Regions from separate parts of the Pantoea sp. NSTU24 genome, predicted to be linked through region 2. Evidence: predicted binding sites of a transcription regulator. Region 2 holds the regulator's gene; each other region holds the start of a gene.
The links. The regulator PurR, encoded in region 2, represses purine synthesis genes. The targets are predictions, from matches to a motif close to CANGCAAACGTTTGCNTG.
Positions count from the first base shown of each region.

Region 1: a site for PurR is predicted at 1,000-1,017, ahead of tusA (sulfurtransferase TusA). Genes of this name have one in related genera too.
Region 3: a site for PurR is predicted at 1,346-1,363, ahead of gcvT (glycine cleavage system aminomethyltransferase GcvT). Genes of this name have one in related genera too.

Region 1 covers NZ_JBKIWZ010000001.1:2,986,978-2,989,242, forward strand. Annotated here, with positions in the region: gene ACLHDD_RS14310 (zinc/cadmium/mercury/lead-transporting ATPase) at 1-642, shown strand, start outside; gene tusA (sulfurtransferase TusA) at 691-942, opposite strand; gene ACLHDD_RS14320 (7-cyano-7-deazaguanine/7-aminomethyl-7-deazaguanine transporter) at 1,147-1,812, shown strand; gene ACLHDD_RS14325 (DcrB family lipoprotein) at 1,991-2,265, shown strand, end outside.
Region 2 covers NZ_JBKIWZ010000001.1:1,111,510-1,113,774, reverse strand. Annotated here, with positions in the region: gene ACLHDD_RS05490 (C40 family peptidase) at 1-202, shown strand, start outside; gene ACLHDD_RS05485 (YnhF family membrane protein) at 247-336, opposite strand; gene purR (HTH-type transcriptional repressor PurR) at 618-1,643, shown strand; gene punR (DNA-binding transcriptional activator PunR) at 1,640-2,265, opposite strand, start outside.
Region 3 covers NZ_JBKIWZ010000001.1:2,523,997-2,526,261, reverse strand. Annotated here, with positions in the region: gene ubiI (FAD-dependent 2-octaprenylphenol hydroxylase) at 1-986, shown strand, start outside; gene gcvT (glycine cleavage system aminomethyltransferase GcvT) at 1,417-2,265, shown strand, end outside.

The sequences.
Region 1 (2,265 bases), 1.9 Mb from region 2:
GCACCCGGCCTGGCACCGGCGCAACGCGCGCAGATTGCCCAGCGGGAAGCGGAAGGGGAAACCCTGGTCGTGCTGTTGCAGGAAGGTGAGGTGCTGGGGGCGCTGGCGCTGCGCGATCGGCTGCGCGACGACGCGGCCGCTGCGGTGCAGGCGCTGAAAAAACTGGGTATTGAGAGCCTGATGCTGACCGGGGATAATCCGCGAGCCGCCGCCACCATCGCCCGCCAGCTGCAGATTGATTATCGCGCCAGCCTGCTGCCTGCCGACAAGGTTGCGGCAGTGCGTGAACTGAGCCAGCAGCAGCCGCTGGCGATGGTCGGGGATGGCATCAACGATGCGCCAGCCATGAAAGCAGCAACCCTGGGAATTGCGATGGGCAGCGGCACCGATGTGGCGCTGGAAGCGGCCGATGCGGCCCTGACGCGAAATCAGCTCGGCCATCTCGCACCGATGATTGCGCTGGCCCGCCGGACCCGCCGCATTATCCGTCAGAATATCGGTATCGCGCTGGGATTAAAGGCAATTTTCCTGGTCACCACCCTGCTGGGTCTGACCGGACTCTGGCTGGCGGTCGTGGCCGATTCAGGGGCTACCGCGCTGGTCACCGCCAACGCGCTGCGGTTACTGCGGCGACGCGCCTGAGCACGGCCCTGTGGGGGCAGAGGTTAACGGCGGCCTGTCCGGCCGTCGTTAACCCGCCATGCCTTTGCGGATCAGGAACTGATAGGGCAGCGTATCGGTCTGCTGTGCCAGCAGGCCGTGTTCCATAAAGCGGCAGAAACCAGGAATATCACGGGTGGTGGCCGGATCATCGGCGATGATCAGCAACGTCTCGCCATCCTGCAGGCTGCGTACGGTTTTGCGCACCATCATGACCGGCTCCGGGCAACGCAGGCCGCGGGCATCCAGCTGATGGTCGGCAGAGGAAAAAGCATCGCTCATAATCGACTCGGTTCAGGTAAGGGGCGCTCATTCTAGCGCGTGCAGGCGGCGACGCAAGGCGATAACGATTGCGTTAAAATTAACCATTGCATAAAAAGCACAACGCGGTAAGATGCCGCCGCTTTTTGCTCATAAAACTGCCCGTCATCGCTCGAACGGTGTCGCGCAATGGGTTCCCTCACCCCAACATTAAAAAGGTCGACTATGCTCGCATTTTCTTCACGTCAGCGCATGCATGCGCTTTTCTGGTTGTCGCTGTTTCACCTGCTGGTGATCACCTCAAGTAACTATCTGGTCCAGCTGCCGGTTGCCATCTTTGGTTTCCACACCACCTGGGGCGCGTTCAGCTTTCCGTTTATCTTCCTGGCGACCGATCTCACCGTGCGTATCTTTGGCGCACCGCTGGCCCGACGCATTATTCTGGCGGTGATGATCCCGGCACTGTTCATCTCCTATGGCATCTCTGCCCTCTTTTATCAGGGCGAATGGCAGGGCTGGCAGGCGCTGGAACAGATGAACCTGTTCGTTGCCCGTATCGCCTGCGCCAGCTTTATGGCGTACGCGCTGGGTCAGATCCTCGACGTTCATGTCTTCAACCGCCTGCGCCAGCTGCCCCAGTGGTGGGTCGCACCGGGTTGCGCCATGTTTCTGGGCAACATCAGCGACACGCTGGCCTTTTTCTTTATCGCGTTTTACAAGAGCCCCGATGCGTTTATGGCGCAGCACTGGGTCGAGATCGCCCTGGTAGATTACAGCTTCAAGGTGCTGATCTGCATGGTCTTCTTCCTGCCCGCCTATGGTGTGCTACTCAATGCGGCGCTGAAGCGCCTGGCTGAACGTCAGGCCACCCGCCAGGTCAACTTCGGCTAAGCCAGGTTCTTCAGACGTCAGGGGCTGACGGACAAACAGGCGTCTGACTCACCCGACGCCTGGCCGCCCTGCCATTCCGGCCAATTTCCGCTAAGATCTTCTGACAATCATCAGGTTGCGTTTGCAGCCTGATTCCTGTTGTATTAATGCCTGACCGGAAACTGAAAAAGGGATTCTGATGCGCAAGCTGGTGAAATATGTAGGAATGAGTTTACTGGTGCTGGGCTTAGCGGCCTGTGACCAGAAGAAAGAGGATGCGGCGAATGACAACGGCGTCAGCGCCAGTCAGTCAGCGCAGACCGTCACGCTGATGGATGGCAAGCTGAGCTTCTCACTGCCACCTGGCATGTCAGATAAAAGCGGTAAGCTGGGTTCACAGACTACCAACATGCACGTCTATGCGGATGAAACCGGCGCGCGTGCCATTATCGTGATTGCGGGCGAACCAACCAG
Region 2 (2,265 bases):
ACTGGAGAAAGGGGACCTGGTCTTCTTCCGCATTAATGGCCGCGGCACCGCCGATCATGTCGGTGTTTACCTGGGCGACGGCAAGTTTATTCAGTCGCCACGTACCGGCAAAGATATTCAGATTAGCGCCTTAGGGGAAGATTACTGGCAGCGTCACTACATCGGTGCCCGCCGGGTTATGACGCCGAAAACTATCCGCTGAACCGCAACACAGCCAAAAAAAGCCGGGAAAGTCCCGGCTTTTTTTTAGTGCAGAATGGCGGTAAAACTAAAGGCCACAATCATCAGCAGACAGCCAACGGTGGTCATTAACGCCAGTTTGAGATCGGAACTCATTGCTCACCTCTTAACCTTACTGTTTTCAGGGTTACTCCATTTTCCCACAGGATACGGTAAAAATCTCGTTTTATCCGCCCAGCCTTGTTAGAATCCCGCTTTCGTTGCGCAACGCGCGCAACGCTGATTCCGTTTGCGCATCTTTTCAGGCGTGTTTACCTCCGCCAGCGGCTGTTCAGCCGCCATAAACGCGGCATTTTTGCGAAAAATTCCCTGAGCATACGCAAACGTTTAACATTAAGCTTATCATAGCGTTAGATAAGCACTGGAGTCCGATTCTCATGGCAACAATAAAAGATGTGGCAAAACGCGCTGGCGTCTCCACAACCACCGTTTCGCACGTCATTAACAAAACCCGCTTTGTCGCTGAAGAGACGCGTGATGCGGTCTGGCAGGCGATTAAAGAACTGCACTACTCGCCGAGCGCCGTGGCACGCAGCCTGAAAGTGAACCACACCCGCACGCTGGGGCTTCTGGCTACCTCCAGCGAAGCGCCCTACTTCGCTGAAATTATCGAAGCCGTTGAGAATCACTGCTTTGATAAAGGCTACACGCTGATCCTGGGTAATGCGCATAACGATCTGCAAAAGCAGCGCGCCTATCTCAGTATGATGGCGCAGAAGCGCGTAGACGGCCTGTTGGTGATGTGCTCCGAATACCCGGACGACCTGCTGCAGATGCTGGAAGAGAACCGTAATATCCCGATGGTGGTGATGGACTGGGGCGAATCCCGCGCTGATTTCACCGACACAGTGCTGGACAATGCCTTCCAGGGCGGTTATCTGGCTGGCCGCTATCTGATTGAACGCGGACACCGTGATATCGGGGCTATCCCCGGCCAGATGGAGCGTAATACCGGTGGCGGCCGCCATGCCGGTTTCCTGAAAGCGCTGGAAGAAGCAGGTATTCAGCCACGGGACGAATGGATTGTTCAGGGTGACTTTGAGCCGGAATCAGGCTATCAGGCAATGCAGCAGATCCTGTCGCAGAAACAGCGTCCTACAGCGGTGTTCTGTGGCGGCGACATCATGGCGATGGGCGCGATTTGTGCTGCCGATGAGATGGGGCTGCGCGTTCCTCAGGATATTTCGGTGATCGGATATGACAATGTGCGCAACGCGCGCTATTTCGCACCAGCCCTGACCACCGTTCATCAGCCAAAAGCCCAGTTGGGTGAAAAAGCGCTGGATATGCTGCTGGACCGTATCACCAGCAAACGCGAAGTGTCGCAAACCATTGAGGTTCACCCGACGCTGATCGAACGTCGTTCCGTCGCCGACGGCCCGTTCCGCGACTACCGACGTTAATCTTCGCTTAACCACTCCTGATTAAGCGTCTGTGCATCACCCAGATAGCTGAGCAACCAGCCTGTCGCGGGTGATGCACGATCTTCTGCCCAGCTGACGCAGCAGGGACTGTCCGGAAAGGGAACCGGCAGCGTCAGCTCGGCCAGATCGCCGCTGTCGAGCAGTGGCCTGGCCAGATGACCGGGCACCATCGCCACACACAATCCAGCCTGCACACACTCCAGCCCGGTCTGCCACTCCGGCACGACCAGCCTGCGCTGATTATCCAGCGTCCACGTCATGCGGCGCGGCAACGCCCGCGAGGTGTCTTCCAGTACCAGTGACGGCCAGCTGCGCAGTGTGTCATCATCGATCTGGCTTGCCTGCGTCAGAGGATGATCGGGCGCGACTACGCAGCGCCAGTTCAGTGTGCCCATATCGCGGAAGGCAAAACGTCCGCCTACCGGTATGGCCTGAGTGGCGCCAATCGCGATCTCCACCCGCCCATCAGCCAGTGCATCCCAGACACCATTAAACACTTCATAGCTGATGCTCAGCTCCATGTCCGGAAAGTGGCGATAGAAATCTTTGACCAGCTGACGGGTACGCTGAGGCTTGGCGATACGGTCAACGGCAATACTCA
Region 3 (2,265 bases), 1.4 Mb from region 2:
AGCGTGCCAGCGCGTATCACGGCATGGAAGTGTGGGACAAAGACAGTTTCGGCAGCATTGCCTTTGATGATCAGCAGCAGGGCCTGTCGCATCTGGGGCATATCATCGAAAATCCGGTCATTCACCATGCGCTCTGGCAGCGTGCCAGCGGCTGCAGCGACGTTACGATCATGGCACCTGCACAGCTTCAGCAGGTTGCTTTTGGTGACAATGAAGCCTTTATTACCCTGCAGGATGGCACCATGCTGAGTGCGCGGCTGATGATTGCTGCGGACGGTGCTCACTCCTGGCTACGTAACAAGGCCGACATTCCGCTGACCTTCTGGGATTATGATCATCACGCATTAGTGGCCAACGTCCGCACGGAAAAGCCGCACGATGCGGTAGCCCGTCAGGTGTTTCACGGCGACGGCATTCTGGCTTTCCTGCCGATGCAGGACCTGCACCTGAGTTCGATCGTCTGGTCGCTCGCGCCACAGGAGGCGAGTCGCCTGGAAACCATGCCTGACGCGCTGTTCAATCAGCAGCTCTCTGTGGCGTTTGATATGCGGCTTGGCTTGTGCCAGCTGGAGAGTGAACGCAAATCATTCCCGCTGGTGGCGCGCTATGCCCGTCAGTTCGCTGCTCACCGTCTGGCGCTGGTGGGCGATGCGGCGCACACCATTCATCCGCTGGCTGGCCAGGGCGTGAACCTGGGCTTCATGGATGCCGCTGAGCTGATTGGTGAAATTCGTCGCCTGCATCAGCAGGGTAAAGATATCGGTCAGCACCTCTATCTGCGCCGTTATGAGCGCAGTCGCAAGCACAGCGCGGCCATGATGCTGGCGGGCATGCAGGGCTTCCGTGAAATGTTTGCGGGCAATCATCCGGCAAAAAAACTGCTGCGTGATGTGGGCCTGAAACTGGCCGATCGTCTGCCGGGCGTCAAACCGATGATGCTGAAGCAGGCGATGGGGCTGAACGATTTGCCCGCCTGGCTCCGCTAATTCCCCCCTCTGAAAGCCAGCCTGCGCTGGCTTTTTTTATCGCTGAAACTCCGCTGCACCATAAAAAGGCAACGCTGCACCAGCAGGGTTCCTCATTTGATTTATTCTAATTTTGCCGCACAATTCGCATTAGTTTTTTTCATTCATGACGTTTATGCGTCTGGTATTTTTTTAACATCCCGGACGCCCTCTCGCATAAATTTGCTGCGTATATTTAAAAGCCCTGCATTTATTGCGCGATTAATCACAAAATCGCAGTTTTTTATCCTGCTGACGCGCCTTTCTGGTTAGGCTGTGCTTCTGATTTCGCCCCCGGTTTGCTTATGGTTAATCCTCAGATTCGGTGGTAACGTCAGTCATAAGAGAACGTTTGCGTCGGTGCTGGAATCCGGCGCACTTTTGCACTCACTCGCTTCTGCACAGGATCGTTATGACTCAGCAAACACCTCTGTTTGAACAGCATCAGGCCTGCGGTGCCCGCATGGTGGATTTCCACGGCTGGATGATGCCGCTGCACTATGGCTCACAGATGGATGAGCATCATGTAGTGCGCACCGACGCCGGCATGTTTGACGTCTCCCACATGACCATTATCGATCTGACAGGTCCGCGCACCCGCGAATTCCTGCGTTATCTGCTGGCAAACGATGTGGCAAAGCTGACGCAGCCGGGCAAAGCGCTCTATTCCGGCATGCTGAATGCCTCTGGTGGCGTCATTGACGATTTAATTGTTTACTTTATGAGCGAGGATTTTTTCCGGCTGGTGGTTAACTCCGCGACCCGTGAAAAAGATCTCGCCTGGATCGCGCAGCACGCTGAAGGCTATGGCATCACGCTGACTGAACGCGATGACCTGGCCTTGATCGCCGTGCAGGGGCCAGAGGCGCAGCAGAAAGCGCAGACGCTGTTTACTGAGGCGCAACGCGAGGCTGTGGCGGGCATGAAGCCCTTCTTCGGTGTGGCGTCAGGCGACCTGTTTATCGCCACTACCGGCTATACCGGTGAAGCAGGCTATGAGATTGCCTTGCCCGCTACGGAAGCGGCCGGGTTCTGGCAGCGTCTGCTGGCGGCAGGCGTGAAGCCCGCCGGCCTGGGGGCGCGCGATACGCTGCGCCTGGAAGCGGGTATGAATCTCTATGGTCAGGAGATGGATGAAAGCGTGTCACCGCTGGCCGCGAATATGGGCTGGACCCTCAGCTGGGAACCTGCCGATCGCGATTTTATCGGACGGGAAGCGCTGGAAGTGCAGCGTGAACGGGGTACCGACAAGCTGGTGGGG